One region of the Aeromonas rivipollensis genome, then DNA from elsewhere that is predicted to be linked to it. Evidence: riboswitches for the same ligand, from Rfam matches in the RefSeq annotation. Region 1 holds a riboswitch; the other holds the start of a gene.

Region 1 (15,542 bases):
AAGATTCCTGGAAGTCTAAGCGATGGGAAGGAAAAAATAAGCAACCTATTACGTATATTTTACAACAATAAAGACACACTTATAAATGGAGTGACGAATGCGGCAAGTGTGTCGGCAGCAGAGTCATTTTTCTATCACAACGTCTGCCCCAAACTCCAAGTTCATGGTTTGGTTATTAATGAGAAAGTGCCCAGCGTTCGTTATAGAAGAAGTTATGTTTCCCCCTCAGGGAATGCATTTTTGGCACAAATGGAGAGAGTTATTCATCTTGCTGATTATGAGGATAAAGATAGGGCCGTAGGTTCGATTAGCGAAGCGTAATCTGATTTTCGCGAGACGTCTCTTGAAATTAACACCAAGGGGCTGCATCCATATATAAATCTAGCCTTGGATAAGAGTGAATCACGCGACCAAAGAGATATTTCCTTCCCGTACGTTCGATTACGCTGCGCTAATCGAACCTACTTTAAATACTCCAAACCGACGATCAATGGGATGGAAATAATATTCCCGTGTTGGGTTTCGCTCAGATCAACCCAACCTACGCCAAACCATATCTATTGAATGGCTTATATCGCAACCGTCTGGCTAGACAAAAACGCCAGCGACTGCCGATTGAAATGCTCCGGCTGCTCCACGTTGCAGACATGGCCGCAGTTTTCGATGATGGCGAGCTGGCTGTAGGGATCGCGGGCCACCTGCTCGCGCACCGGGGCGATAAACATATGGTCCTCCTCCCCCATCAGGTAGAGGGTCGGGATCGGCAGGGCACGCTCCTTGAAGTAGCGCATCAGGGGGTTCACCTCGGTGGCGAGGCGGAACCAGCGTTTGAACTCCTTCTGGCAGAGTTTGCGGGCCTCGCGCACGAAGAGGTTGCGGGACTCCTGATGGTGCTGGCGCGGCATGATGATGAAGGCGAACAAGCGGTAGAGCCACATGTAGGGCAGTATGTGCTGGCCGACCCGACCAAGCTGCACCAGCACCCGGGAGCGTATGTCGAGGCGCAGTATGGCGCCGCCGAGCACCATGCTCTTGACCCGCTCGGGGCAGAGCTCGGCCAGGTGGCGAATGAGGATGGTGCCAAGGGAGATGCCGACAAAATGGGCGCGGGAAATGCGCAGGTGATCGAGCAGCCGCAGTATGTCCTCGGTCACGGCCCGAAAGCTGTAGTGGCCCTTCACCACCTGTTGCAACTGATTGGATTGGCCATGGCCGCGAAGATCCAGCAGCAGCACGTTGAAGTGCTCCCGGTAGGCGCGCAGTTGCTTGAACCAGATGGAGGAGCTGCCGCCGGCACCGTGCACGAACACCACCCAATCCCGATCGGGGCCAAGCTCAAAGGTCTTGTGGTACAACATCTTATGGGCTCCCGAGGGGGTTGGGGGATATACTCGGCGGGCATATTAACAGAAGGGGCGCCCCGCTGAATATGCTGCCACCCATCATCGGACCAGCATGGAGTCCTGTATGAGCCTTGCATCGTTACGTGAATTTCTGCTAAGCCAGCCCGGCGCCACCGAGGATACCCCCTTTGGCCCGGAGATCCTGGTCTATCGCATCGCCGGCAAGATGTTCGCCCTGGTGGACTGGCAGGCCGAGCCGCTGACCATCAACCTCAAATGCGAGCCCGAGCTCGCCCTGTTGCTGCGAGAGATCCACCCCGAAGTCAAACCCGGCTGGCACATGAACAAGCAGCACTGGAATACGGTGACCCTGAGCGAGAATCTGGACGCCGAGCTCTGGCAGGGCTGGATTGAACACTCCTACCAGCGCGTGGTGGCGGGGCTGCCCAAAGCCAAGCGGCCGCAGGCGCCGACCTTAGCAGCAAAGGCAGGATAACAGCCATGCCGCAGACACAAAACACCGCGCCCGCCCGGATCATCCCCCTGAGGGAGCAGCATATCCCCGCCCTGCTCGCCCTGTTCGAGCAGTCGGTGCGCCGCCTGGGCCCGGAGCACTACAGCCCGGAGCAGGTGGAGCAATGGGCGATGGGCGCCCGCCATCCCGGCCTCGCCAGCCAGTTGCGCGAGCACCACGGCTGGGTCATGGAGCAGGAGGGAATCCCCCTTGGCTTTGTCACCTTAAGCGATGACGGCCACCTCAGCCTGCTCTATGTGAGCGCGGATCATCAGCGCCAGGGGCTCGGCGGCCAGCTGCTGGAGCAGGCCTTGCAGGCGGCCAGCCAGCTGGGCCTGCACAGCCTGACCACAGAGGCCAGCACCTTCAGCCTCGCGCTCTTTCTGCGCCATGGTTTCGAGCAGGCCGGATTGGAAACCGTGGAGCGCGGCGGGGTCAGTTTTGTCCGCCATCGCCTCTACTGCCGCTTGCCAAGCCAGGGCCAGCCACTAAAATACCCACCATTTCCCCAAAGCAATGAATGAAGGCAGCCATCATGGTGGTAGAGAGCGACGGTTATATTGCGCTTATCGAGTATCTGGTAGAGAGTCTGGGCCTGTTCGAGAGCCAGCAGCAGGGCACGGGCACCCAGACCATTGAGGATCTGGTGAGCAACCGGGTGGCAGACAACCTCATGGCCATCTGCGAGCAGAACCCCCAGCTCGACCCCAAGGTGCGTTTCATGATCATGCAGGAGGCCGACGCCGTGGTGGCCGATCTGGAGGAGGTGCTCTCCGCCGTCTGGCTGCGGGCGCCGACCCCGGCCCAGCACGCCTTCCTCGATGAGTTCATCGATCTCATCAAGAACCTGTTCGACAGCACCATCGGCTAGTCCCCTCCCCCGCGGCCGCATGGCCCGCAAAGATCCGCAATGAAAAGGGCCGCCTCAAAGGGCAGCCCTGCTTGCTATCACTTCCGATTCATCGCGCTTGTCAGTTGAATGAATATCGAGGCAAGAAATGTGTCTGGTCTTGGCTGCCGTCCATGGTAGCTACCCAGTTAGTCTGCCGAGGTTCGGTTAAGTTCCCGGCCAGGGCGCTTTTTTTAATATTTCTTTCAAAAAAACGAAACAGGGGCCTAATGGCCCCTGTTTTATCCAGGCTGCGCCTCAGCGGTTCAGGCTGGGCGGCAGGCAGACGCCAATGCCCCCCAGTCCGCAATAGCCTTCCGGGTTTTTCTCCAGATATTGCTGATGGTAATCCTCGGCGTAGTAGAAGGGCGCCAGCGGCAGGATCCGGGTGGTGATGGCGCGGGCATCGCCGCTCGCCATCATCGCCTGCTGATAGGCCGCCAGGCTCTGCTGGGCGATGGCCTCCTGGGTTTCATCCCCGTAGAAGATCACCGAGCGGTACTGGGTGCCGATGTCGCCGCCCTGGCGCATGCCCTGGGCCGGATCGTGCTGCTCCCAGAACAGCTTGAGCAGATCGCCATAGCTGATGACCTTGGGGTCAAACACCACCTGCACCGTCTCCGCATGACCGGTCAGGCCGCTGCACACCTCCTTGTAGGTGGGGTTCGGCGTCAGGCCCCCCTGATAGCCGGCGGCGGTGGAATAGACCCCGGGCTGCTGCCAGAACAGGCGCTCCACGCCCCAGAAACAGCCCATGCCAAACCAGGCCAGCTCCATCCCCTCGGGCCAGGGGCCCTGGGTCGGGTGGCCGTTGACGGCATGCTGCTGGCCGATCGCCAGCGCTTCCCGTCGTCCCGGCAGGGCCTCTGCCGGTGAAATAATCTGCTCCATATGCCCTGTCCTTGAATAAAATCCCGCGCGAGGCGGCTGACGAAAAGGAACCCCGAAGATAACAGGTTATGAGCCCGGATCAACCAAGGCGGCCTCTTCAGCGGGCTGACCGGCGCCCGGCTCGCCCAGGCACAGGGCGTCTGCGGCTGGTCAAAATGACGGCACAAAACAGCAAAACCAATATTTAGTCTTGATTTGTGAATTTATTTTCATATATTGAGCAAATTGCTGCTTTTTTATGGAACGAAACACGTGCGTGAACGCGAACCCAGCCTGGTCCATGCCTTTCGGCAATCCACCCCCTATGTCAACGTGCACCGGGGTGCCACCTTCGTGCTGATGATGGGCGGGGAAGCCATCTGTCACCCCAACTTTGCCAACATAGTGAGCGACATCGCCCTGCTGCAGACGCTCGGTATTCGCCTGGTGCTGGTGTTCGGCTCGCGTCCGCAAAACGACGAGGCGCTGGCCCGTGCCGGCATCGAGGCCCAGTACCACAGACGAATTCGGGTCACCGACGATCAGAGCTTCGCCATCATCAAGCAGGTGTGCGGCGGCCTGCAATACGACATCACCGCCCAGCTCTCCATGGGGCTGGCTAACACCCCCATGCAGGGGGCGCGCATCAGCGTGGTGAGCGGCAACTTCGTCACCGCCCAGCCGCTCGGGGTGGAAGATGGCATCGATTACTGCCACAGCGGCCGGGTGCGGCGCATCGACGTGGAGGGGATCACCCGCCAGCTGGATCAGCATGGCCTGGTGCTCATCTCCCCCATCGGCTGCTCGGTCACCGGCGAGAGCTTCAACCTGAGCTCGGAAGAGGTGGCGCGCCGGGTCGCAGTGGATCTCAAGGCCGACAAGCTCATCTGCTTCAGCAGCACCCAGGGGGTGATGAACAGGCAGGGCGTGGCCATCTCCGAGCTTTTCCCCGAGCAGGCCGAAGAGCTGCTGGTGGAGCTGGAGCAGGCGGGCGAGGAGATGTCCGGCACCGCCCGCTACCTGCGCGCGGCCATCGCCTCCTGCCGCGGCGGCGTGCCGCGCTCCCACCTGGTGAGCTATCAGGATGACGGCGCCATGCTGCAGGAGCTGTTCAGCCGCGAGGGGCTCGGCACCCAGATAGTGCGCGAAAGCGCCGAGCGGGCGCGGGCCGCCACCATAGAGGACATCGGCGGCATCCTGGACCTCATCCGGCCGCTGGAGGAGGAAGGCATACTGGTGCGCCGCTCCCGCGAGCAGCTGGAGATGGAGATAGACAAGTTCACCATCATAGAGCGCGACGGCCTCATCATCGGCTGCGCGGCGCTCTACTGCTTCATGGAAGAAGCCATGGCCGAGATGGCCTGCGTCGCCATCCACCCCGAGTACCGCAACTCCAACCGGGGGGATCAGCTGATCGCCAAGGTGGCCGAGCGGGCCAAGCGGCTCGGCATCCGCCGCCTGTTCGTGCTCACTACCCGCTCCATCCACTGGTTCCGGGAGCGGGGCTTCGATCCCCTGGAAGTGGAAGATCTGCCGGTGGCGCGCCAGCGCCTCTACAACTGGCAGCGTCGCTCCAAGGTTTTGTCCAAGACGATTTCGTAACTGATTGATCTTGTGCCTGGTTGTTGCCAATTGTGTACTTTTTTACAAACTCGATTGACAGTGCAATCCAGTGCAGGGTATTTCTACATGCACGCCACCTTCCGAGGTGGCACCAGAAGAGGAGCGCTGCCCAGGCAGCCCAAGGGAGGACACCAGAGTCCGGTGAACTTGGGTCAGGGGGAGCAGCGCCGAGACGAGTGAGGCAACTGGATACCTCAACGTCGGCTGCGGGGGCTGAATCCCCCGGGTTGTCATCGGTCGTGTGCATCCCACAGGCATCCAGCAGGATCCTTGTGGGATGGGCACCGCGGATGGAGTGCTTCTGGCCGGGATCCTTCGCTATTCCTGCCATTTTCTGCCTCCTCCTCTCTTTTGCCCGATGAAACCGGATTTTCACCTTGAGACAGGAGTATGCAATGAACCCGATCAACGTCGCCAAGTTTGGCGGAACCAGTGTCGCCGATGCCGCGGCCATGAACCATTGCGCCGACGTGGTGCTGGCCAATCCGGCGACCCGGGTGGTGGTTCTGAGCGCCAGCGCCGGTGTCACCAACCTGCTGGTGAGCCTGGCCCAGGGTGAACTGGACGAAGCCGGGCAGGATGCCCAGCTCGACAAACTGACCGGGATCCAGCAGGCCATACTGACGGCGCTCGGCAACCCGGGGGAAGTGAGCGCGCTCATTCACGCCCAGCTCGGCGAGATCCGCACCATGGCCCGCCAGGCCTGCCAGCACACGGACGCCGAGCTGGCAGACCGTCTCATCGCCTGCGGCGAGCTGATGTCCACCCGCCTCTTCACCGAGCTGTTGCACCAGCGGGGCATCAAGGCCCAGTGGCAGGACGCGCGCCAGCTGCTGCGCACCGACAGCCGCTTTGGCAAGGCGACCGTGGATCTCGCCGCCACCCGCACCCTCTGCCAAGCCACGCTGGGCCCACTGCTCGGTGACAGTCTCATCATCACCCAGGGCTTCATCGGCGCCGATGCCGATGGCCGCACCACTACCCTCGGCCGGGGCGGCTCCGACTACAGCGCGGCCCTGCTCGCCGAGGCGCTGGACGCAGGCAGCATAGAGATCTGGACCGACGTGCCCGGCATCTACACCACGGATCCGCGCCTGGTCACCCGGGCCCGCCCCATCCCCGAGATCAGCTTCGTGGAGGCGGCCGAGATGGCCACCTTCGGCGCCAAGGTGCTGCACCCGGCCACCCTGCAACCCGCCCTGCGCCAGGACATTCCGGTGTTCGTCGGCTCCGCCAGGGATCCCGCCGCCGGTGGCACCTGGATCCGCGCCAGCACCGAGACCAGCCCGCTGTTTCGCGCCGTGGCCCTGCGCCGCCAGCAGGTGCTGGTCACCCTGCACAGCCTCAACATGTTCCACGCCTACGGCTTTTTGGCGGAGGTGTTCGGCATCCTGGCCCGTCACCGCATCTCGGTGGATCTCATCACCACCTCCGAGGTGAGCGTCTCCCTGACCCTGGATCACACCGGCAGCCAGAGCAACGGCGAACCCATCCTGGGCGACAAGGTGCTGGCGGAGCTCGGCCAGCTGTGCAAGGTGGAGGTGGAGACCGACTTCGCGCTGGTGGCCCTCATCGGCAACCGCATGAGCGAGGCCGCCGGGGTGGGCAGCCGGGTGTTCGACGCCATTCGCGAGCACAACATCCGGATGATCTGCTACGGCGCCAGCGCCCACAACCTCTGCTTCCTGGTGAAAGAGAGCGAGGCGGGCAACATCGTCAACCGCCTCCACCAGGAGCTGCTCGACTTAGCCTGACCAAACCTGGGCAGACCCTTCTCCCCCTGGGGCAGAAGGGTCTGGTATCGGGGGAAGGCCATGGCGCCAGAGCCGATAACAACGAAGAGGGGCGCCCATGCGCCCCTCTTGTCACTCTGTCATCCCCATGTCAGCGCGCAGGCTGGCTGGTCCGGGTCGGCAGCAGATTGGCCCGGATCTGCTCGCGCAGCCCCCCCAGCCGTTGCAACAGCGCCGCCTGACCGAGCCCGGCCTCATCAAATCCCAGGTTATCGGCCAGCGCCGGGAAGTGCTCCCGCACCGCCTGCTCCAGCCAGTCGAGGCGGCGCAGGGTCATGGGGCCGCAGCTCTTGCCGCTGAGATCGTCCGCAATGTCGAGCCGGTGGCTGCGATACATGTCGCGCCACCAGTTGGCGGCGAGCGCCTGCTCGCTTGCCAGCGCCGCACTCCACTCCCCCACCAGCCCCTGCATCCGGGCCAGCACGGGGGCGCTGGCCCCCTCCCGTGACAGATATTGCAACTCCCCCTTCGCCCAGGCGAGGCAGAGCTCGCGCCAGTGGCGAAACAGCGGCAGGGGGTCGGCCTCCTCCAGCCAGAGCCCCGACAGGGTGCGGGTCTCCAGCCGCTCAGGCACATGAAATGCCGGATCGGTGAGGCCGTTGGAGTTGAACTCGTGCAGGGGATCGAAGGGCCACATGTAGCCAAAGTCGAACACCGAGATCTGCTGGCCGTCGTCGAGCAGGTTGCCCGGGCTCGGATCCCAGTCAAACCAGCCCCAGCGGGCCAGCTCGGCCTCCACCGCCAGCATCTGCGCCAGGTTGCGCTCATTGAGCCTGCGTACCGGCTCTCCCCTCAGCCAGGGGGAGACCAGCACCCCGGCGCGGGCGGAGCCGAAGCTGGTGCAGACCACGTTGGAGAGTATGGTGGGGTGCAATTCCCGCAGGCTCTCTATCTCCCGGCGCCGCTCCAGCTCGGTGAGAAAGGCGGTCTTGCCGTCGACATTGGCCACCAGGGAGTCTGGCCGGCAGCGCTTCAGGCACCAGTGGTGCCCCTCCACCTTGAGGTGAAACACCTCGGCGGTGAGCCCCTGACCATAGACCTTGACGACGTCCGGGTGATCCTCGGTCAGCCTTGTCAGCTGGGCCAGGGGCAGGGGACAGTCTCGCTCACGCCCGATCCGGATCTCGTCCCCGTTCTCCAGCATCTGGAGCAATCTTGCCTGACGTGCCGCAACCTTGGGATTCATACATGTACCTCCAACCGTTACTGAGAGACTAAACAGCGCCCCCCTCCCAGACCAGCGGCAAAGGCCCATGATGACGCTTTCATCACAGAATGAGTGCCCCTGCCGGATCGGGATCACAATTTGCACGCACAGGCCGTCACCCAATATTCATCCCGTCGTCATTAAATTGACATCAAGGAACAAGCCCCTCACCATCGGGTCAAAATAGATGCAGCGTTGCTGCCCTGCCCGCTCCAAGGATGAGCCCCTATGAATGCCCCCGTCTGTGATCGCCCCCCCTCTTCCTCCCAGTCTCTGGCCGGGTGGTTGTTCGGTCTGCTGATCGCCCTGCTGTTGCTGACTCTGGCCCTGCCGCTGCTCAATCCCGTCGGCTGGCTCGGGAAGGCACAGCCGCTGATCCTGGGGCCCGCCGATCAGCCCATCGCCACCCTCAGCCGCCACAGCCTGCTCTACAAGAGCGACAGTCGCGGCCTCTATCTGGTGGTGCGCAGCCAGTGGCAACTGCTCAAGCCGCTGCAGGCGGGGGACAAGGTGCGGGTGGAGCTGCTCAACGACAAGGGCATTCGCATCGATCAGCTGAGCCAGGCGGTGGAGAAGCGCCAGAAGTGTCGCCAGAGCCGCTGCACCCTGGATCTCAACAGCGCCCTGCGCGCCCCCGACGACGCCCTGGACAGCCGCTATCAGCTGCGGATCGGCCTGCTGCTGGCGGACAGACCCGAGAGCGCCGAATACAGCCAGATCCTGCAGACCCTGCCGGAGCGCGGCTTCAATCTTGTCTACCTGATGACCAGCCTGCTGCTGGTACTGCTGGTGAGCGCCGCCGTACTCAGGGCCCTGCTGCCGCGGCTGCGCCGCAGCTACCGCTCCCGGGTGCTGGGCAGCCTGCTGCTCGGCAACCTCACCTTCGTGCTGCTGCACGGCTTCGTGGTGTTCAAGCTGGGGGAATTTCTGCTCTGGTCGGGTTTCAGGCCCGAGCACTACTACCTCGCCTGGGGCAGCATGGTGCTGGGCTGGAGCCTCTGCGCCCTGGCGGGCTTCAACCTCTATATGGGGCTGGTCTTTACGGCGCTTTCGGGGATAGGGCTGCTGGCGAACTTCATGAAGATAGCCATCTACGGGGTGCCGCTCGGGGGGGACGATCTCGGCAACCTGATGGCCCTGCTGCACATACTGCTCGATCAGCACCCCGTGCTGCCGGTGCTGGCCGTGCTGGGGCTCTTGTTCCTGTGCTGGCGCTTCGCCCTGTCTCGCTGGATACTGCGCACGGCCGCCGCTACCGCCGCCTTCTTCGCCCTGTGCGTATTCGCCACCCAGACCGGCAACAAGCTACTGGGGGCCAACATCCGCTACGTGGACAGGGCGGTCAACTACCACAGGGACATCATCCGCGCCGGTCCCGGCCTCTACCTCTTCAACCTGGTGGACGAGATGCTGCAAAGCGGCAACATCTTCCGCTACCCCCTGCAGATCAACGAGCGCACCCCCGAGCTCAGCCAGCCGGCCCCGGGCCAGCCGCCCCGTTTCGATCTGGTGATAGTGCTGCAATATGAGTCGCTCTGGCTCGACTGGCAGGGCAAGATCTGCGCCCCCGCCCCCACCCTGAGCCTGCCCGCCGGCGTGGCCCAGTGGCACAAGACCATCCACTCCCCCACCACAGGGGGCATGACGGTGCTGGCGGAGTTCGAGATGAATACCGGCCTGCCGGTGGGCCTGCTCAAGCAGGGGGTGGTGCCCTACTACTACCTCTCGGATCAGGTGCCCGGCCTTGCCAGAAGCGCCAGGCAGAACGGCTACCAGACCCTGTTCGCCCACCCCTATGTGGAGAAGTTCTGGGGCCGCGCCAAGGCGATCCCGGCCCTCGGCTACCAGGAGCGCTGGTTCGACACCCGCTTCACCACCCTAGAGCACAAGGGGCTCTACATCTCGGACGATGCCCTCATCGATCACCTGATCAGACGCAGCGAGCAGGATGACAAGCCGCTGTTTGCCTATGCGGTCACCATGCAGGGGCACGGCCCCTTCGACGGGGATCGCTATCGGGCCCAGCAGATCGATCGGGCCTGCCCGGATCAGAGCCCGGCGGACAGGCAGTTGCTCAACACCTACTACACAGGGGTGGTGGACGCCATGGCTTCCCTGGAGCGGTTGCTCAAGACCCTGGACCGCTCCGGCAAGCGCTACCTGGTGGTGGCCTTCGGGGATCACCAGCCCTTCCTGATGTCGGCGGGCAAGAACATCCACGGCGCCAAGCCGCCCCGGGATGCCCCCTACCAGATCCCAATGATGGCCTTCACCCGCAACGACGGCGCCATCACGCTCGAGCGCCAGTTCGCCCCGGTGCGCCAGCTCTACCAGATGGGACAGGCCACCCGAGCGCTGCTGGCAGGGGATCTCACCCCCATAGAGGACAAGCCCGTGCTCCATCCGGTGCTGGGGGAGGAGAAGGGCTTCGACCCCTCACCCCTGGTGCCGCAGATCCGCGCCAGCTTCCGGGCCGATGCCCTGCCCTGAGATCAATGAACATTGAAGAGACGGGGGCCGCAGATCCTTGCAACACCTTCAGGGCCGATGCCCTACCCTGAGATCAATAAACATTGAAGAGACGGGGGCCGCAGATCCTTGCAACACCTTCCGGGCCGATGCCCTGCCCTGATCCTTGACCTGAGAAAGTGAAAGAGGCCGCAACTGCGGCCTCTTGGCATAAAACGGGACAGAAGGGCTGAACCTGCTGACGCCCGGTGTTTTCTTCCCGACAAGGGCTCGCTGGCCCCAGACAGGTCGTTTTTTGTTTGGATAAATCGAACGACATAACCAGGTCGGATAGAAAAATTAAACAACATTCCCGGTCCGGGGCCTCCCCCTCATCCCCAGCCCTTCTCCCGCAAGGGGAGAAGGGTGAATCGCCCCCCACACCATAGGGGTGCCGCGTCCAATAAAAAGCCGACCTTGGGGTCGGCTTTTTACTGGGTGAACGGCCATCAGAGGGCTGGGAGCGCTGGCGAGCTAGATCACCACGGCGGTGCCGCTGATGCTGACCATCAGCATGCTGCCGTTCTGGCCCACCACCTCGTAGTCGATGTCGATGCCGACCACGGCGTTGGCGCCCAGGGCCTGGGCACGCTCCTTGAGCTCCTCGAAGGCGATCTCCCGGGCCCGGGCCAGCTCCTTTTCGTAGGCGCCGGAGCGGCCACCTATGATGTCGCGGATGCCGGCGAACAGATCCTTGAAGATGTTGGCACCCAGGATGGCTTCACCCACGACTATGCCGCGGTATTCACGAATGGCCTTGCCTTCCAGGGTGGGGGTGGTTGAGAGGATCATCTTGCGCTCCTTGGGGTGAAAATGGGCTCCAGACTACCCCAAAGCGGGGCAGGACAACATCCTCCATCGCAAATAACCGGCCAGGGGGACGGGCAGGCAGGGCCGGTCTCCCCGCCCCGCTCCCAGCGGCACTTGCCGGGTCGCGGTCGTCAAAAACGGCCATAAAAAAGGAGAGGCCTAGCCTCTCCTTGTCGTTTGTCTTGTGCTTGCCACTCAAGGCACAGGCTTAGTGCAGCTTCATGCTCGGGCGCAGCACCCGGTTGATGCGGCCCACCAGCATGATGAGGCCGGTCTTGATGTAGCCGTGCAGGGCGACCTGGTGCATCCGGTAGAGGGAGATGTAGACGATGCGGGCGATGTAACCTTCCACCATCATGGAGCCGCGCATCAGATTGCCCATCAGGCTGCCCACGGTGGAGAAGCGGCTCAAAGAGACCAGGGAGCCGTGGTCGTGGTAGAGGTAGGGCTTCATCTCGCCGCCGTTCATCTTGGCCAGGATGTTCTTGAACGCCTGGGTCGCCATCTGGTGGGCGGACTGGGCGCGGGGCGGCACGAACTTGCCGTCCGGCTGCGGGCAGGCGGCGCAGTCGCCGATGACGAAGATGTTCTCGTCACGGGTGGTCTGCAGGGTCTCTTTGACCACCAGCTGGTTGATGCGGTTGGTCTCGAGGCCGGCGATCTCCTTCATGAAGTCCGGTGCCTTGATGCCGGCGGCCCACACCATGAGGTCTGCTTCAATCAGCTCCCCATCCTTGGTGTGCAGCCCATCGGCAGTGGCTTCGGTGATCATGGTGGCGGTGCGCACGTCCACACCCAGCTTGACTAGCTCCTGGTGGGCAGAGCCGCTGATGCGCTCAGGCAGCGCCGGCAGGATGCGGGGGCCCGCCTCCACCAGCGTCACCTTGAGGCTGTCGGTGGTGAGGTTCTTGAAGCCGTAGGCGTAGAGCTGCTCCACAGCGTTGTAGAGCTCGGCGGAGAGTTCGACGCCGGTGGCGCCGCCACCCACTATGGCGATCTTCACCTTGTCACCGGGCTTGTATTCGGTGGCGAACTGCAGGAAGCGGTTCATCATGCTGTTGTAGAAGCGATGCGCCTGGGAGGGGCTGTCCAGGAAGATGCAGTGATCCTTGATGCCCTTGGTGTTGAAGTCGTTGGACACAGAACCGATGGCCATCACCAGCACGTCGTAAACCAGCTCCCGCTCATTGACCACCAGGGCGCCGCTCTCATCGTGGATCGGCGCCAGCACGATGCGTTTCTCGTCGCGCTTGATGTCGGTCAGGCTGCCGAGCTGGAATTCGAAGCCGTGGTTCTTGGCGTGGGACTGGTAGCTCAGGGCGTCGATGCCCGCGTCCATGGAGCCGGTGGCCACTTCGTGCAGCAGGGGCTTCCACAGGTGGGTGCGGTTGCGATCCACCAGGGTGATCCTGGCCTTGTTCTTCTTGCCCAGCTTGCGGCCCAGGCTGGTCGCGAGCTCGAGACCGCCGGCGCCACCGCCTACAACGACAATATTCATCATGATGATTTTCCTTGGTTCCTCAAAACGAAAGGGAGCCATTGGCTCCCTAAAACGAAATCGGTTGACGTGATGGCTCAGGCTTCTTTGAAGGCCTTCATCCGTTGCAGATGGTGCGAGATGTTCTTGAACTTATGGGTCTCGCGCTCATCCCATACGATGTCGTAATAGTTCTTCAATTCACGTTCAGTGTCCCGATTATCGCGGATTTCATCCTGAACGGAAAGGATGCACAGGCAGTTTCCTGAATTTTTATTACGAAATTCGGTTACACACTTGGTGCCGATGTCCTCGTACTCTTCCGGCCTGTCGATCTTGCCCTGCATGTTCTCTTCCGGGTGCAGGTTGGGGTTGAAGACCACCTGTTTGATGCCGCACAGAAAACCGATCCGCTCGCTCCAGTAGCCGCCGAGCCCTACCCCGCAGATGAGGGGCTTGGGGTCGGTGCTCATGTCGAGCTGCTTCTTCACCTCCTTGAGCAGGTGGCTCATGTCGTGGCGGGGGTGAACCGTGCTGTAGTGCACGAAGCGCACATCATCATCGATAAACTGCAACTGCAGCACTTTCTCATGATTGCCGGGGCTGGTGGCATCAAAGCCATGCAGATAGATGATCATGGATAAGACCTCAAGAACTGTGTCGGTTCTATCGAAACTACCCCAGCGAACGGCCGAGGCGCCACCAAAACATCGCACTTTCTTGCTTTGGATCACGCCCCCCGCCGCCGGAAATTCCTTTTCCCACCCCCTTTGGGCGCATTTGGCAGGGGAAAAGGGGCGCCAGGCCCCTGACGCAGCGCCCGGCCTCAGCTCTGGGTCTGCTCGAAGCGATCCACCGCCGCCGCCACCAGGGCCAGGCTCCCCTGCCAGAAGGCCGCCTCGCGGATGTCCTGCCCCAGGTGTTTGGCGACCAGATCCTCGGCGCTCATGCGGCCAGTGTCTCGCAGCAGGGCGCGATAGGCCTCGGCCACGTTCGCCTCCCCTGCCCCCTTGCGGCTCATCAGCTGCTGATAGACCCCGAGGCTGAACAGGTAGCCAAAGAGGTAGGGGTAGTTGTAGAAACCGAAGCCCGCAATGGAGAAGTGCGCCTTGGCGGCCCAGAACATGGGGTGATAGCGGCTGAGGCTCTTTTCATACCAGCGCCCCCAGGCCTCGTCGGTGAGCGCCTTGAGCCGGGCCGATGACACATAGCCCTGCTCGCGCTCGGCCACCAGGGCCTGCTCGAAGTCAAAGCGGGCCGGGATGTTGACCAGGAAGGTGGCGGCGCCGTCGGCTTCCGCCCAGGCGATGGCCTGGCGCTCCTCGGCGCTTCGGGCCTGCTCGAACAGGGCGCTGTGCACTAGCGTCTCGGCGAAGATGGAGGCGGTCTCGGCGAGCGTCATGGGGTAGCTGCGCTGGCTCATGGGCAAGTCCCGGATGAGCCAGTTGTGCCAGGCGTGTCCCAGCTCGTGAGCCAGGGTGATGACGTTGTCCATGGTGCCCGCATAGGTGATGAAGACCCGCGGCTCCACCGGATCGGCAAACTTGGTGCAGTAAGCCCCGGTACGCCGGTTCGGGGTGGGGGCGGCGTCAATCCAGCCGCGCTCGGCCATCATGCGGGCGAACGCCCCCATCTCGGGATCGAAACCTGCAAAAGCCAGTGCGATGATCTCGATCGCCTCCTCGAACGGGATGCTGCGGTGGCTGCTTGCCGGGGGCGGCGCGAACAGATCCTCCGGCCCCAGCTCCTCGATGCCGAGCCGCCGGGCCATCAGCCCCAGGGCCCGCTGGCCCAGCCCCCGCGCCTGCCAGGTCTCCCGCATCAGGGTATCCAGGGTCGCCCGCTCGATGTGGCTCTGGTGGCAGGAGAGATCCAGGGCATCCAGGGTCCGCACCCTGCCGCGCTGGCGAGCCAGTTCCAGGCGCCAGCCGTTGAGGGCGTTGAGGATGGCGGCCACCGTCTCCTGCTCCCCCTCCCAACCGGCGCTGATGGCGTCGAAGGCCTCTTTGCGCTGCGCCCGAACCGGGCTGGAGAGCAGGTTGCTCGCCTCTGCCAGCCCCCGCTCCTGACCGGCTACCTGCACCCGGATCTTGCCCACCAGATCGTTGTAGAGGTTGCCCCAGGCATGCAGGCCGTCGGTGCCAAGGCCGATGACCAGCTGCTCCGCCTCCACCGGCAGCCGTTGATCCTGCAAGCGGCGCTCGTGGCGCAGCCGGTACTCCTCCTCCCCGAGCAGGGGATCCTGCATCAGTTGCCCGAACTCGGCCTCGGGCAGCCCCAGCATCAGATCTTCGATGGGCGCCAGCGTCTTGAACAGGTCCGCATTGAGGGCCCGGGCCCGGGAGGCCAGCTGCTTGGCCAGGGGATCCCGGGCATCCTGGCTCCCCGTGCAGGCCGCCAGCACGGCGATGTTCCAACCGATCTCGCGGATACGCCGGGCCCGCAGCCGCACCTCCCGTAAGCCATCTCGTAAGCCATCCCGCAAGCCATCCTGCAGGGCGGCTCCCT
Region 2 (15,542 bases), 800 kb from region 1:
GGACTCTATCGAAGATGGTTTCGGCGAAACCAAGCTGTCCCGCGAAAAAGCCAAGCGCCACGAAGCCTGGCTGCAGCTTGAGAAGGCATACGAAGAGCAAGCTACCGTTATCGGTATCATCAACGGCAAGGTCAAGGGTGGTTTCACCGTTGAACTGAACGGCATCCGTGCCTTCCTGCCGGGTTCTCTGGTTGACGTGCGTCCGATCCGTGACACCGCTCACCTGGAAAACAAAGAACTCGAGTTCAAGGTCATCAAGCTGGACCAGAAGCGCAACAACGTTGTCGTTTCCCGTCGTGCCGTGATCGAAACCGAGAACACCTCCGAGCGCGAAAGCCTGCTGGCCAACCTGCAAGAAGGTCAAGAAGTTAAGGGTATCGTCAAGAACCTGACCGACTACGGTGCATTCGTAGATCTGGGCGGTGTTGACGGCCTGCTGCACATCACCGACATGGCGTGGAAGCGCGTTAAGCATCCTTCCGAAATCGTCAACGTTGGCGACGAGATCGCAGTCAAGGTTCTGAAGTTCGACCGCGAGCGTACCCGTGTATCCCTGGGTCTGAAGCAGCTGGGCGAAGATCCCTGGGTTGCTATCGCCAAGCGTTACCCGGAGACCACCCGTCTGTCTGGCCGCGTGACCAACCTGACCGACTACGGCTGCTTCGTTGAAATCGAAGAAGGCGTTGAAGGCCTGGTACACGTATCCGAGATGGATTGGACCAACAAGAACATCCACCCGTCCAAGGTTGTTAACGTTGGCGACGTGGTTGACGTGATGGTTCTGGACATCGACGAAGAGCGTCGTCGTATCTCCCTGGGTCTGAAGCAGTGCAAGTCCAACCCGTGGCAGCTGTTTGCCGAAACTCACGCCAAGGGCGACCGTGTTTCCGGCAAGATCAAGTCCATCACTGACTTCGGTATCTTCATCGGTCTGGACGGCGGCATCGACGGCCTGGTTCACCTGTCTGACATCTCCTGGAACAACCAGGGCGAAGAAGCAGTACGTGAATTCAAGAAGGGCGACGAAATCGAAGCCGTTGTTCTGCAAGTGGACCCGGAGCGCGAGCGCATCTCCCTGGGTGTCAAGCAGATCGAAGAAGACCCGTTCAACAAGTACCTGTCTGACAACAAGAAAGGTGCTATCGTGAAGGGTAAGGTTACCGAGGTTGATGCCAAGGGTGCCGTGATCGAACTGGCTGACGGCGTGGAAGGCTACCTGCGTGCCTCCGACGCTGCTCGTGACCGTGTAGAAGACGCCACTCTGGTGCTGTCTGTCGGTGACGAAGTTGAAGCCAAATTCATGGGTGTTGATCGCAAGAACCGTACCGTAAGCCTGTCTGTCCGTGCCAAGGACGAGGCTGATGAGCGTGTTGCCATCGACAGCCTGAACCAACAAGAAGAAGTTGTGTTCAGCAATGCCATGATGGAAGCGTTCAAAGCCGCCAAGGGTGAGTAATCCTTGATGCAAGAAAAGGGCGGCTTCACGCCGCCCTTTTTTATCTTGGCATAATGAAAATTGCATGTGATCGGGGAAGGAGATTTAACCTTATGACCAAATCAGATCTCATCGAACAATTGGCTGCCAGCCGCATGCATATGCCGGCCAAAGATGTCGAAGCCGCCATCAAGGAGATCCTTGAGCAGATGGCATCGACCTTGCAAAACGGCGACCGGATTGAAATCCGAGGATTTGGAAGTTTCTCACTGCACTATCGTGCGCCCCGTGTGGGTCGCAACCCCAAGACAGGGGACAAGGTTGAATTGACCGGGAAATATGTCCCGCATTTCAAGCCTGGTAAAGAGTTGCGCGAACGCGTGAACATCATCGAATAATGCAGAAAATGGCATACCTGGGTATGCCTTTTTTATTTTTACGTCTTTAGATATGTGATTTGTCAGGTTTCTCGCAGTCTTTTCCCATTCGCTCTAGAGTCTGCCTGTGATTTTAAGGATAATCAGTCTCTCATTAGCTACAGACAGGGAGATCTTATGAAGCGTATCTTGGCCCTCATCCCATTGGTGCTGGTGTTTGTACTGACCCTCGCCATCGGCTCGCAAAATGGCCAGCTGGTGCAGTTCAACTATCTCATCGCCCAGGGGGAGTTCTCCCTCTCCATGCTGCTGGGGTTCTTCTTTGCCGGTGGCTTCCTGTTGGGCTGGCTGGTGTTCGGTCTGCTCTTCCTGCGCTTGAAACTGCAAAACCGTACCCTCAGTCGTACCATGCGTCGTCAATCCCGTGAGTTGGAGCTAGCCCGGTCGCCAGCCAAGGAATAATGTCCCTCGATGCTTGAACTGCTTTTCCTGCTGTTGCCGATTGCCGCTGGTTATGGCTGGTACATGGGACGCAGGAGTGTTCGCCAGGACACCCAGCAACAGAGTAACCAGTTTTCCCGCCAGTACGTGGCGGGCCTCAACTATTTGCTGTCTGACGAGTCGGACAAGGCGGTGGATCTCTTTATCCAGCTGCTGGAAGTCGACAGCGAAACCATCGAAACCCATCTCTCCCTCGGCAACCTGTTTCGTCAGCGGGGCGAGGTCGATCGTGCCATCAAGATCCACCAGAACCTGGTCGCCCGCCAGCTGACCCGGGAGCAGCGTCAGCTCGCGCTGCAGGAGCTGGCCCGGGATTTCCTGGCTGCCGGCCTGCTGGATCGGGCGGAAGCACTCTGGAAGGAGCTGTGCGAGGACAGCGACTTTGAAGAGACGGCGCTGGCGCAGTTGCTCATCATCCATCAACAGCTGCGTGACTGGGACAAAGCCATCGAGGTCGCCATTCGCCTGCAGAAATTCCAGGGCAAGAAGCTGGCGGAGCCTATCTCCCATTTCTATTGCGAGCAGGCGGAGAGCGCCTTGCGCGACGGTGACAAGGGGGCGGGGATCGCCAAGTTCAAGCGGGCGCTCGCAGCCCACCCTGCCTGTGCTCGGGCCAGCCTGCGACTTGCTGATCTGTCGATGGAGGAGGGCAAGTACGAGGAGGCCAGCAAGGATCTGCTGCGGGTGTTCGAGCAGGACATGGATTTTGCCTCCGAGGCCATGCCCAGGCTGCTCGATTGCTATCAGCAGCTTGGCCGCACCCAGGAGCTGATCCCGCTGCTGGAGAAGGCGGTGGAGGATCATGCCGGTGTCAGCGTGACCCTGGCCCTGGCCAATCTGGTGGAGGCGCGCGACGGTCTGAGTCAGGCCCGCGCCCTGGTGCTGCGCCAGCTGCGGCGCCACCCCTCCATGAAGGGGTTTTACCAGCTGGTGGGCTTCCAGCTGGCGAGTGCCGAGGAGGGGCCCGCCAAGGAGAGTCTGGAGCTGCTGCAGCAGCTGGTCGGCGAGCAGATCAAGATAAAATCGACCCACAAGTGCCGCCAGTGCGGCTTTGCCACCCATTCGCTGTTCTGGCAGTGTCCCTCCTGCCGGCAGTGGGGCTCCATCAAGCCTATCCGTGGCCTGGATGGTGAATAGCCCTTAGTGACCAAACGTCCGTCCCCGCGCGTCTCGAGTGGAGACGGCAAGCCGAACCAGGCGCGAACCCAAGTGATCAAGATGCCAGACTGCGACCGGCTCGTCGGCCGTGTCGAGTCTGGATGTGGCATAACAACCCATAGGAAGTGACATGCAAGACCCCAAAGTACTGGTCGCGCTGGATTATCAGCACGAAGCCGATGCCTTCGCCTTCATTGAACAGATCTCCCCGGCCGAGTGCCGCCTCAAGGTGGGCAAGGAGATGTTTACCCTGTTTGGCCCCCAGTTCGTCCGCCAGCTGGTGGCCAAGGGGTTTGACGTCTTCCTGGATCTGAAGTTTCACGATATCCCGAACACCGTCGCCAAGGCCGTGGCGGCGAGTGCCGAGCTCGGGGTCTGGATGGTGAACGTCCACGCCAGCGGGGGAGAACGCATGATGCGTGCCGCCAGGGAGGCGCTGCTGCCCTATGGTGACAAGGCGCCTTGGCTTATCGGGGTGACAGTGCTGACCAGCATGGAGCAGTCCGACATGGTGCCCCTGGGTCTGGATCTGAGCCCGGCCGAGCAGGTGATCCGGCTGGCCACCCTCGCCAAGGCGGCAGGGCTGGACGGTGTGGTCTGCTCCGCCGAGGAAGCCAGTGAGCTGAAGGCCTTGCTCGGCACTGACTTCAAGCTGGTGACCCCGGGCATTCGCCCGAGCGGATCGGCTGCCGGGGATCAACGCCGGGTCATGACGCCGTTGGCGGCGGTGGAGGCGGGGGCCGACTATCTGGTGATAGGGCGCCCTATCACCCAGGCGGCGGATCCAGCTGCCGTGCTGGGAGCGATCAACGCCGAGCTCTGCCGATAAGGGGCCGACCCCTTGATGACAACAGGCCGGATTGCAGATCCGGCCTGTTGCATTTTGGTGGGTGAGAACTGTTGCGAGCGGGTGGCCGCGTTTATCCGCAGGGGATCAGGACTTGACGGTCTGCACACCCAGGCCGATGGGGAAGAGGCCGAGCAGCAGGCCGGCGGCCGAGCCGATGAGGTGCGACTCTATGTGCACCCTGGCGCCAATGAGGGCAGAGACAGGGCTCTCTCCCGCACTGTAAAAATCCAGCCCGAGCTTGATGACGATGCCAAGCAGCATGAGCCAGCCCGAGTAGCGACGATAGCGGATATCCTGCATGGCCCCCCACACGAACAAGCCGTGCAGCAGGCCGGAGAGCCCCATGTACCATTGGGTCTGCGGGCACCACCACCAGATCCCGAGCCCGACGGCCGTCCCCAGCAGCAGGAGCAGCACGGGCAGGCGCCAGCCCGTCAGGTATTCGCGAAACAGGCTGTAGAGCACCGCAAGCCCGCTCAGGTTGAGCAGCAGGTGCCATCCGTTGGTGTGGGCCAGATTGCCTGTTATGATGCGCCACCCTTCGCCCTGGGCGATCAGGCCGCGATCGAAGGAGAGCAGCTGGTTAGGTACGGTGAAGAAGAGCAAGGCAGTGACGAGCGAAAGCGTGATGACCCAGAGCAGACCCGATTTTTCTGACAACATGAAACAACCCAACGACAGAGAGAGCCGATACTGTACACGCTGTACCCGAGCCCTCAAAGCCTGCCTGTGTGAATATATCCAGCAGGTGCCCCACTTCGCACCGCTCCATATCCTGCAGCATCCCGGCGAGGTCGCTCACCCCAAGGGCACGGCCACCCTGCTGGCCGCCTCCCTCAGCCATGCCCGCATTCACGTGGGGGAGAGCTTCGCCGATGCCGACTGGCTCAATGACCTGCTCGCCGACCCCAAGGTGCAGTGCTATCTGCTGTGGCCCGATGATGAGGCCCTGACCCTGGCGCAGGTGCGCGAGGGCCGTGAGCAAGCCAAAGAGGTGCACTTTATCCTGCTCGATGGCACCTGGCGCAAGGCCTATCGCATGTTGCACAGCAACCCGGCCCTGCTGGGATTGCCGAGGATCACGCTCGGTGCCATGGCGGGGCAATATTCCATTCGCAAGAAACCGTTTCCCGAGGCGCTCTCGACCCTGGAGGCGGGCTACCATCTGTTATCCCAGTGGGAAGGGGAGCCCGAGCGCTTCGCCCCGCTGATGAACCTCTTTACCCAGTTGAACCGGCAGTGGCATGACTTTGCCCAAGGTCGCCGCGCTTGAATCTGAATTGCAAACAGGAGTGATGAACGTGAAAAAAGCCGTCGTGGTATTCAGTGGTGGTCAGGACAGTACCACCTGTCTGGTGCAGGCCCTGGCCCTCTATGATGAAGTGCACGCCATCACCTTCGACTATGGCCAGCGTCATAGGGAAGAGATCGAGACTGCTCGCCGTCTGGTCGGGCAGCTCGGGGTGGCTGCCCACAAGGTGATGGATGTGACCATGCTGGGTGAGCTGGCCGTCTCGGCCCTGACCCGGGACGACATCCCGGTCAGCGGTGAGCTGCAGGAGAACGGCCTGCCCAACACCTTCGTGCCGGGCCGCAACATACTGTTTCTGACCCTGGCGGCCATCTATGCCTATCAGGTCGGCGCCGACACCCTGATCACCGGGGTGTGCGAGACCGACTTCTCCGGTTATCCCGATTGCCGCGACGACTTCGTCAAGGCCCTCAATCAGGCGGTGTCGCTGGGGCTGGATCGCGCCATTCGTTTCGAGACTCCCCTGATGTGGCTCGACAAGGCGGAAACCTGGGCGCTGGCGGATCACTATGGTCACCTCGAGACGGTGCGCCAGCAGACCCTGACCTGCTACAACGGTATCCAGGGGGATGGCTGTGGCACTTGCCCCGCCTGCGAGCTGCGCAGCCGCGGCCTGCAGCGTTATTTGGGCGACAAGGCGGCCATCATGGCCAGCTTGCGCGAGAAAACCGGATTGTGATCCTGCGTCTTCCCCAGGTTTGGGGTATAATCCGCGCCTTTTGCAGCAAGCCGTGACCGAGATGCACTACCCAATCAACGAGATCTTCCAGACCATCCAGGGGGAGGGCGTCTTCACCGGCGTGCCCGCCATCTTCGTTCGCCTGCAAGGCTGCCCGGTGGGCTGCCCCTGGTGCGATACCCGCCATACCTGGGTGGTGGATCCTGCCCGTGAGGTGGGCAGCCGCGAGGTGCTCGACCGATCCAACGAGTCCGATGGCTGGAGCAAGATGAGCACGGGCGAGATCCTTGAGAGCTTCGAGACCCTGGGTTACCGGGCGCGCCATGTGGTGTTGACCGGTGGCGAGCCCTGTCTCTACGATCTGCACGAACTTTCGTCGGCCCTGCTGGCGGCGGGATATCAGGTACAGATCGAAACCAGTGGTACCAGCGAGATCCTGACCCACGCGCAGACCTGGGTCACCGTCTCCCCCAAGATCGGCATGAAGGGGGGGCTGCCTGTGCTGATGTCGGCTCTGGAGAGGGCCAACGAGATCAAGCATCCGGTGGCCACCGAGCGCCATATCGAGGAGCTCGACGCCCTGCTGGCAACGGCCAGCCTGCGCCCCGACGTGGTGATAGCATTGCAGCCCATCAGTCAGAAGCCCAGGGCCACCGAGCTGGCCATGGCGACCTGCATCGCCCGTAATTGGCGGCTCTCCATCCAGACCCATAAATATCTGAATATCGATTGATATGGACAGACTCTCCGATGAGCGGGTATTGCTCACCCTGGCGGGCAAGATGCCCTACGGTAAATATCAGGGGCGACGCATCATAGATATTCCCGAGCCCTATCTGGTATGGATGGCGCGCAGCGGCTTTCCGGCTGGCGCACTGGGCCAAACCCTGGCTCTGGCGTACGAGATAAAACTCAATGGACTGGAGTCCATGATTATTCCCATTATTAACAGGATGTCAGAATGAGAATATATACCCGGCAAGGGGACAAGGGCCTCACGCGGCTGGCTGATGGCTCCTCCCTTGCAAAAGATGACAGGCGGGTCGAGACCTATGGCGCCATTGACGAACTCAATTCCCAGATAGGTCTGCTGATGGCCGAAATACCCGAGAATGAGCCGGGATTATTGGCTGAACTCATATTGCTGCAGCAAGAGCTGTTTGATTTGGGCGGGGAGCTGGCGTTTTCCAGCGAGGCGCAAAATGCCTCCCTGTGGCAGGTCAATGAGGCCTGGACGGCGCGGCTGGAGCAACAGATTGATGCCTACAGCGCCCAGTTGCCGGTATTGCGCAATTTCATCCTGCCGAGCGGATCACGGGCGGCGGCGCAGGCCCATGTGGTGCGCACCCTGACACGTCGCTGCGAGCGGTTGCTCCTTGGCTTGAGCCGGGAAGAGCAGGTGAATCCGGCTATCCTGCCCTATCTGAATCGGCTAAGTGACTGGTTTTTCACGGTGGCCAGATACTTGCTGATCTCTGCCGGCACCCCGGAAGTGCTCTGGGTCAAGGCGGTAGACAGGCGCTGAAACGCCCGGCACTGACCCAATAAAAAAACCTCGCATGGCGAGGTTTTTTTATTGGGTGGGACTGTGCTTCAGATCAGATGGCAAAGTCTTCCACTGATTTGCCTTCGGCCACGGCCTTGGCAATGGCGGAGGGCATGCGGCCCTGGCCGGTCCAGGTTTTTTCCACGCCATTGTCCAGATAACGATATTTGGCGGGGCGGGGAGCGCGTTTGCCTTTGCTGGCCTTGGTGCTTTCGGTGGCAACTGTGCCCACCAATTCAGCAGGATCTATCCCTGCGGCTTTCAACATTTCGGCGTATTCGGCAATTTTCTTCTGATGTTCTTCGCGGGCCTGGCGTTCGGCAGATTCATCCTGCTGGCGCTCGGCGACCACCTCGGACAATTTCTGCAGTCCCTCTTCCAGTTGCTCCAGGGACAAATCGCGGCAGGCTGCGCGCAGACTACGGATATTCAGCAGAATTTTCAAAAATTCGTTCATATTGGCTACCACGCGAGCAGAAATATTAATGGGAAGGGCTGGTTTTTCGATAATTTATAGGGGGATTTGGCATCAAGTCAAGTCTGCCAAAATAATTAATTAGGCAGATAAATAAAGTCCGGCAATTATTCACGACGCCCGGTTTATTCTCTTTGCAGCGGGCTCATTTCCGAATGAGTGCCGAGTAGATGAAAATATCGACCATATCGTATTTTATGAACCATTTGACTACCATTTTTCCGCTTTTCGCCACACAAGCCTTGAAATTTAATCAAAAAACTTGCTATCACCCGGTGGCTCGATAAAATGTGCCGCGAATACCTTTAAGTAGAGGCGCGCTGCCTATGAGTAACCGAGCGGAGGGTGATGCCTGCGATGCTCGATGAAAGGAGTCGGCGCCGAAGTGACCAGGCCATCATACCGGGTTGCTGGTTCTGCATCGAACAGGTGCAGGACTGCCATAGTCATCCACTATGGAGCGCTACCTGAAGGGGCTGAGGAGTATGCCCGCCCTGGGTTTTGTTTCTTTGATCCTCTCGGTAGATCTCCACCTGTTGTCTTTAGGTGCAAAGAGATCATGGACATCGTTCATTACGCCGACTCCGGTTGGTCCGTCGTTCCCCCCTTGTTGGCCGTCGCCCTTGCGATCATCACCCGCCGCGTCCTGGTGTCGCTGGGGGTTGGTATTGTGGCCGGCAGTCTGCTGCTCAACCAGTTCTCACCCCTCGATTCCCTGCATTACATGCTGAACACCGTGCTCAAGATCTTCTGGGTCGACGGTGCGCTCAACCGGGACAACGTCAACATGATCCTGTTCATGTTGCTGCTGGGGGGCCTCATCAGCCTGATGAGCGTCTCCGGGGCGACCCGGGCCTTCGCCGAGTGGGCGGCGCGCCGCGCCAAGACCCGCAAGGGGGCCAAGGCCCTCACCGGCATGATGGTCTTCGCCTTCTTCATCGATGACTTCTTCCACAGCCTGTCGGTGGGGGCCATCTGCCGTCCGGTCACCGATCGCTTCCAGATCTCCCGCGCCAAGCTGGCCTATCTGCTGGACTCCACCGCGGCGCCGGTCTGCGTGCTGATGCCCATCTCCTCCTGGGGCGCGTACATCATCGCCCTGGTGGGCGGCATAATGGCGGCCCACGGCCTGACCGATCAGAGCCCCATCTCCGCCTTCGTCGAGATGATCCCGATGAACCTCTATGCGGTCTTCACCCTGATCATGGTGCTGGTGGTGATCGCCTTCCAGCTCGACATCGGCTCCATGCGTCAACACGAACAGTGGGCGCTGGAAGGCAAGCTGTGGGATGAGTCCAAGGGCCGTCCCATCGGCCTGGACATGGAGTCTCCGGAGGAGAGCAATGGCGGCATGATCGACATGGTGCTGCCGATCCTGACCCTGACCCTGGCGACCGTCTACTTCATGATTGATTCCGGCGCCGCCGTGCTGGCCGGCAAAGGCCTGCCGTTCAGCGTGCTCGGCTCGTTCGAGAACACCAACGTCGGCTCCTCCCTGGTCTATGGCGCCCTGTGCAGCCTGGTGGTCTCCATCGGTCTGGCCATGCGCCTCAAGCTGGGTGCCAAGAACTGGATGAAGGCGGCCCCCCAGGGGATCATGGCCATGCTGCCCGCCATCAACATACTGCTGTTCGCCTGGACCATAGGCGCCGTGGTGCGCGACGTGGAGACCGGCAAGTACCTGGCCTCCCTGGCCAATGGCAACCTGCCGATCGAAGTGCTGCCGGCTGTGGTCTTCATCCTCTCCTGCGCCATGGCCTTTGCCACTGGCACCAGCTGGGGCACCTTCGGCATCATGCTGCCGCTGGCCGGTGACATGGCGGCTGCCAGCGACATCAGCCTGATGCTGCCGATGCTGGCCGCCGTGCTGGCGGGCTCGGTGTTCGGTGATCACAGCTCGCCCATCTCCAGCACCAGCATACTGTCGGCCACCGGCGCCGGCTGCCATCACATCGATCACGTGATGACCCAGCTGCCTTATGCGCTGGCCATCGCCTTCGGTGCCGCCCTCGGTTACCTGGTGATGGGGATGATGCACTCGGTGCTGGCGGGCTTCACGGTCAGCGCGCTCTGGTTCCTGATCTTCTCCGGTTACCATCTGCGCAAGGCTCGGGTGCAGCGCGCCCTGGCCGTCGCATAATAGAGAACAAGGGGCCCACGGGCCCCTTGGTTTTGGCAGGGGCTTTGGTTAGCATGCCCCCCATCAATCCCGTTTCGGAACCCCATCATGGCTTCACTGCACTACAAATTCGCCACCATGAACTCGGGCAAGTCGACCCAGCTCATCCAGGCCCACTTCAACTATCTTGAGCGTGGCATGTATCCGCTGGCCATGACCCCCGCCATCGACGATCGCTTCGGTCCGGGGATCATCAGCGCCAGGGTCGGGCTGGAGCTGAAGGTGGAGGTCTTCAGCGACAGCTGCGATCTGTTCGAGATGGTCAAGGCGCGCCACGCCGAGCGTCATATCGATGTGTTCATCGTCGACGAGGCCCAGTTTTTGACCCGCGAGCAGGTGTATCAGCTCGCCCGCATCGTCGATGAGCAGGACATTCCGGTGATCGCCTACGGCCTCAAGACCGACTTTCGCGGCGAGTTGTTCCCCGGCTCCTACCACCTGCTCTGCCTGGCGGACAAGTTCGAGGAGCTCAAAAGCATCTGCTGGTGCGGCAACAAGGCGCACATGAACTCCCGGGTCAACGAGGCGGGGCAGGTGATGCGCGACGGCGAGCAGGTGGAGATAGGGGGCAACGACCGCTATGTGTCGCTCTGCCGCAAGCACTATCTGGAAGGACGGGCTTACAAGTAAGCCACAGCATGAAGAAGGGCGCCTCAGGGGCGCCCTTTTTTGTCGACGAAGGGTTCAGTCTATCTCTATGTCCACCGGCGCTATGATGGGGTCGGCCACCGGCAGGCGGTGGAACAGCTGGCGAAAATGCTGCTGTACCCGGCCTATGTCCACCAGGGACATGCCGGAGGCGAAGCCGAACCAGACATAGAGACCGGTGAGATCGCGAAACATGGGGGGCAGGTAGCGGGGGGCATCGATCAGCCCCTCCAGATAGTGCTGATAGAGCACAGGGATGTCGTCCAGGGTCACCTTGCCGACGAACAGCATGGGCAGGATCTCCGGCACCCCCTCCAGCACGGCGCTGCGGATGAAGTTGACCGTCTCCACATAGCCTCTCACGTAGGAGAGATCCTTGGTGAAGCAGGCGCCTCCCTCGACCATGCCGCCGCGAAACACCCGCTGGGTGATCTTGTAGGCATCGTGCTCGCTGGCGCCCTTCTCGACGAAGTGGCGGAACACCTCGATGAAGTCGGCGCCGCGCTCCGCCATGTCGATGGCCATCACCCTATCCGAGATGCGCTTTGCCCTGTCCGGGAAGGAGCTGAAGGTGAGGGTCTCGATGAGCACCGCCAATCCCTCCTGGCAGGCGGTGATGCGGGGCGAGCCGGCACCCAGCCAGGTGGCATAGGATTGCTGGCGGCCGTTGAGGGTGGTGCCCACGTGCACCCAGCCCTCGTGCACTTCCAATACCTGCAAGTCCAGCTCGGAGAAGCGGGCGTGGGAGCTGAGCTTGATGTAATCCCCCCCGGCGGCAGCATCGGAGACGATGCCATCGCTCAGCTTGACCTGCACTGTGCCGTCGCTGAAGTAGTTCGACAGCTTGCCCTGCAACCTGGCCACCGCAGCTTCCCCCTCGAACTCCTTGGGGTAGGGGCGCACCAGATGGCGGGCGCCAGGCAGGGAGAAGATGTCGCACAGCCTGGCACCCAGCTCTTTCAGGGTCTTGCGATCCCCGCGCAGGTGATCGCTCGCCGAGCCGTACAGCAACTGGCTGTAGCGCTGAAAGTCCGGCTGCCCGCGCTGGCGCAGCATCTCGATCACCACCATGTACTGATCCACCGTCTCTTGCAGGATCCGGCCCAGATCATCCTGCGGCCCCAGCTTTCTGCGGATCCTGTCCCTCAGCTCCTTGAGCTCCAGGTATTTGTTGCGGGGATCAAAATCGAGGGGGAGGGCCTGATAGAAGTCGGTATCGATGGCGGGCAGCGCTCGCCCGCCCTTGGCGAGAAACTCGGTCTGCAGGTGGCGGGGCCACTTGATGGCATCCAGGATGCGAATGGGTTTTTGCAGGGCGAGCAGTTCATCCGAGAGGGATTTCAGGTGCAGGCGATACTTTTCTTGGATGGTCATCGGGCCTTCTGTGGAGGCGAGTGCGGTACGAGAATGGCTGAGTATATGCATAGCGCTTGCCAAAAAGAAGCGAGACCGGGAGTGATCCGGCCTGTGCGCTTTTGGTTGTCGGAAAATTGGTTTAGACTGCGCCCCTTGATCCTTATTGTGTTCGTGAAAATGATGAATATCCCCAGCTCTGAAATGATAATGCGTTGGCTGCAGCAGGCCCGGATCGAGCACTATGTGTGCGATCAGTGCCACGGCATCCACATGGTCTCCCTGCAGTCCGTCGAGGGCATCCAGGAGAGCCGGATCTTCGTGGAAGAGGAAGGGTTGCTGTTTTCATCCGAGCTGGAGGTGCGCCCCTCATCGCTGCTGCCCCTGGTGGCCGAGCTGGGTCGTCTCAACATGCAATACCCGTCCCTCAAGGTGTTCCTCGACATCATAGATGACAACCTGCCGCGCCTCGTCGTGGGCCATACCGTCTTCACCAAGGCGGGTCTCACCGTCGAGCAGTTCCTGCTGTTCGTCGAGAGCACCACGGCGGCGACCCATGAAGTGGTTTCCGAATGTGAACGCCTCGGCTTCCTCAATCTGCCGGAGATCCAGGTCGCACCGGAATCTGTGCACTGAGTTGCGCGTTTAATGTGCGAACGGTTCGCGGCAGCCAAAAAGCCGTTGACGCCGGCGGGGCTTTCCCCTAAATTACGCCCCGTTCCGGCGCAATAGCTCCGCGAATGTCGTGTTGGCTGAACACGTTAAACAACAGACAAAAATTTGGTGATGTGCCCAAGTGGCTGCCAGCCGATGAAATCGGCAAGAAAGCACGCAGCGCGTGCTACGCAAGCCACAGTCAGATGACTGAAACAAATTGGTGAGGTGTCCGAGTGGCTGAAGGAGCACGCCTGGAAAGTGTGTATACGGCAACGTATCGAGGGTTCGAATCCCTCCCTCACCGCCAAATAAAGTAAAAGGGCCTGTCGCAAGACAGGCCCTTTTTCTTTATCCGGTGATGGGCGGCTCGGTTCTAACCCTGGTTCGACAAGGGGGCAGGACAGCCCCCTTGGACAGCCGCAGGCTGCCCGCAGGGCGAGCGCCAGGGATGGCGCGAGTCAATCCCGACCCACCGCCAAATTGAAAGCCCGACCTGATGGTCGGGCTTTTTGCATCTTGGATCGCCACAGGCATCGATGACACAAATAAAAACCCGACCCATGGTCGGGTTTTTGACTTGTGGTGCTTGCTCATCTCTCACCCATTTCCTTGCTGCAGGTCCGGTGGTGGCCGGTTGCATACAGGGAATGCTGATCAGGCGAGATCGAAGCGATCCAGGTTCATCACCTTGGTCCAGGCCGCCACGAAGTCCTTCACGAACTTCTCTTTCCCGTCCGTACTGGCATACACCTCGGCCAGGGCCCGCAACTGGGAGTTGGAACCGAACACCAAATCGACCCGGGTGCCGGTCCACTTCACCGCACCGCTTTTACGATCACGGCCCTCGAACTCCTGGTTCGTGTCCGAGATCGGCTTCCACTCCACGCCCATGTCGAGCAGGTTGACGAAGAAGTCGTTGGTCAAGGCTTCAGGTCGGGAGGTGAACACCCCATGCTTGCTCTGCCCGACATTGGTGTTCAACACCCGCAAGCCGCCCAGCAGTACAGTCATTTCCGGGGCGGTGAGTGTCAGTAGTTGCGCCTTGTCAATCAGCAATTTCTCCGCTGGTACTGTGTATTGCTGCTTGAGGTAGTTGCGGAAGCCATCGGCAATCGGTTCAAGGAAGCCGAACGAATCGACATCGGTCTGTTCCTGGCTGGCGTCCATGCGCCCAGGGGTGAATGGCACCGTCACGGTCTGCCCGGCATTTTTCGCCGCTTGTTCGACGCCCACGCCGCCGGCGAGCACGATCAGGTCAGCCAGGGAGATTTTCTTGCCACCGGCTTGCGTACCGTTGAACTCGCTGCGAATGCTTTCGAGTTTCTCCAGCACAATCGCCAGTTGATCCGGTTGGTTGGCCTGCCAGGATTTCTGCGGTTCCAGACGCAAGCGTCCGCCGTTGGCACCGCCGCGCTTGTCGGAGCCACGGAAGGTCGAAGCCGCCGCCCACGCCGTCGACACCAGCTGACCGACCGACAGGCCGGAGGACGCCAGCTTGCCTTTGAGGGCCGCCACGTCACTGTCATTGACCAGTGCATGGTCAACTTCGGGGATCGGGTCTTGCCAGAGCAGTTCTTCAGCCGGCATTTCCGGGCCGAGGTAGCGCGACAGTGGCCCCATGTCACGATGGATCAGCTTGAACCAGGCACGGGCGAAGGCATCAGCCAGCTGATCGGGGTTCTGCAGGAAGCGCCGGGCAATCGGCTCGTAGATCGGGTCGAAACGCAGGGCCAGGTCGGAGGTGAGCATGGTCGGATTACGGCGTTTCGCAGGGTCGAAGGGATCCGGAATGATACCGGCGCCGGCGCCGTTTTTCGGCGTCCATTGATGCGCACCGGCCGGGCTCTTGGTCAGTTCCCACTCGAAGCCAAACAGGTTTTCCAGGTAGTTGTTGCTCCACTTTGTGGGGGTGGTGGTCCAGGTCACTTCCAAGCCGCTGGTGATGGTGTCGGGCCCCTTGCCGGTGCCGAAGGTACTCTTCCAGCCCAGGCCCTGCTGTTCCAGGCCTGCGGCTTCCGGTTCTGCCCCGACATTGTCGGCAGGTCCGGCGCCGTGGGTTTTTCCGAAGGCGTGACCGCCGGCGATCAGCGCCACGGTTTCTTCGTCGTTCATCGCCATGCGGCCGAAGGTTTCGCGAATGTCCTTGGCCGATTTCACCGGATCAGGCTCGCCTTCCGGACCTTCCGGGTTCACGTAGATCAGGCCCATCTGCACCGCGGCCAGCGGGTTTTCCAGATGACGACCGTCTTCGGTACGGCTGTCCTCGTTCCTCCCGGGCTCCGCTACCAGCGGTACATCACCCGGTGCTTGCACAGGTTTGCTGCCATCTTTGCCGTAACGGTTGTCGCCCCCCAGCCACTTGCTTTCCGAAC

The links. A riboswitch is a leader RNA that binds a small molecule or an ion and turns the genes downstream of it on or off. The one in region 1 is predicted to bind lysine.
Region 2: linked by a shared signal. The riboswitch ahead of WIR04_RS09235 (Na+/H+ antiporter NhaC family protein) and the one ahead of lysC (lysine-sensitive aspartokinase 3) in region 1 are both predicted to bind lysine.

The regions. Positions count from the first base shown of each region.
Region 1 covers NZ_CP149130.1:2,805,140-2,820,681, forward strand. Annotated here, with positions in the region: gene WIR04_RS12600 (DUF4062 domain-containing protein) at 1-321, shown strand, start outside; gene WIR04_RS12605 (alpha/beta fold hydrolase) at 570-1,358, opposite strand; gene WIR04_RS12610 (MmcQ/YjbR family DNA-binding protein) at 1,468-1,839, shown strand; gene WIR04_RS12615 (GNAT family N-acetyltransferase) at 1,845-2,381, shown strand; gene WIR04_RS12620 (DUF3802 family protein) at 2,393-2,728, shown strand; gene msrA (peptide-methionine (S)-S-oxide reductase MsrA) at 3,005-3,637, opposite strand; gene argA (amino-acid N-acetyltransferase) at 3,890-5,218, shown strand; lysine riboswitch at 5,327-5,548, shown strand; gene lysC (lysine-sensitive aspartokinase 3) at 5,635-6,993, shown strand; gene WIR04_RS12640 (hypothetical protein) at 7,124-8,218, opposite strand; gene WIR04_RS12645 (LTA synthase family protein) at 8,468-10,729, shown strand; gene WIR04_RS12650 (heavy metal-binding domain-containing protein) at 11,222-11,539, opposite strand; gene WIR04_RS12655 (NAD(P)/FAD-dependent oxidoreductase) at 11,766-13,058, opposite strand; gene ycfP (alpha/beta hydrolase YcfP) at 13,133-13,672, opposite strand; gene WIR04_RS12665 (M3 family oligoendopeptidase) at 13,861-15,542, opposite strand, start outside.
Region 2 covers NZ_CP149130.1:2,004,383-2,019,924, forward strand. Annotated here, with positions in the region: gene rpsA (30S ribosomal protein S1) at 1-1,456, shown strand, start outside; gene ihfB (integration host factor subunit beta) at 1,549-1,833, shown strand; gene WIR04_RS09185 (LapA family protein) at 1,990-2,274, shown strand; gene lapB (lipopolysaccharide assembly protein LapB) at 2,284-3,450, shown strand; gene pyrF (orotidine-5'-phosphate decarboxylase) at 3,602-4,300, shown strand; gene rrtA (rhombosortase) at 4,406-4,984, opposite strand; gene WIR04_RS09205 (tRNA-uridine aminocarboxypropyltransferase) at 4,950-5,594, shown strand; gene queC (7-cyano-7-deazaguanine synthase QueC) at 5,623-6,312, shown strand; gene queE (7-carboxy-7-deazaguanine synthase QueE) at 6,374-7,045, shown strand; gene WIR04_RS09220 (DUF3820 family protein) at 7,047-7,277, shown strand; gene WIR04_RS09225 (cob(I)yrinic acid a,c-diamide adenosyltransferase) at 7,274-7,837, shown strand; gene WIR04_RS09230 (H-NS family nucleoid-associated regulatory protein) at 7,911-8,315, opposite strand; lysine riboswitch at 8,636-8,807, shown strand; gene WIR04_RS09235 (Na+/H+ antiporter NhaC family protein) at 8,893-10,473, shown strand; gene WIR04_RS09240 (thymidine kinase) at 10,561-11,142, shown strand; gene WIR04_RS09245 (flavohemoglobin expression-modulating QEGLA motif protein) at 11,197-12,534, opposite strand; gene WIR04_RS09250 (YbjN domain-containing protein) at 12,694-13,149, shown strand; tRNA gene WIR04_RS09255 (tRNA-Ser) at 13,390-13,477, shown strand; gene katG (catalase/peroxidase HPI) at 13,825-15,542, opposite strand, start outside.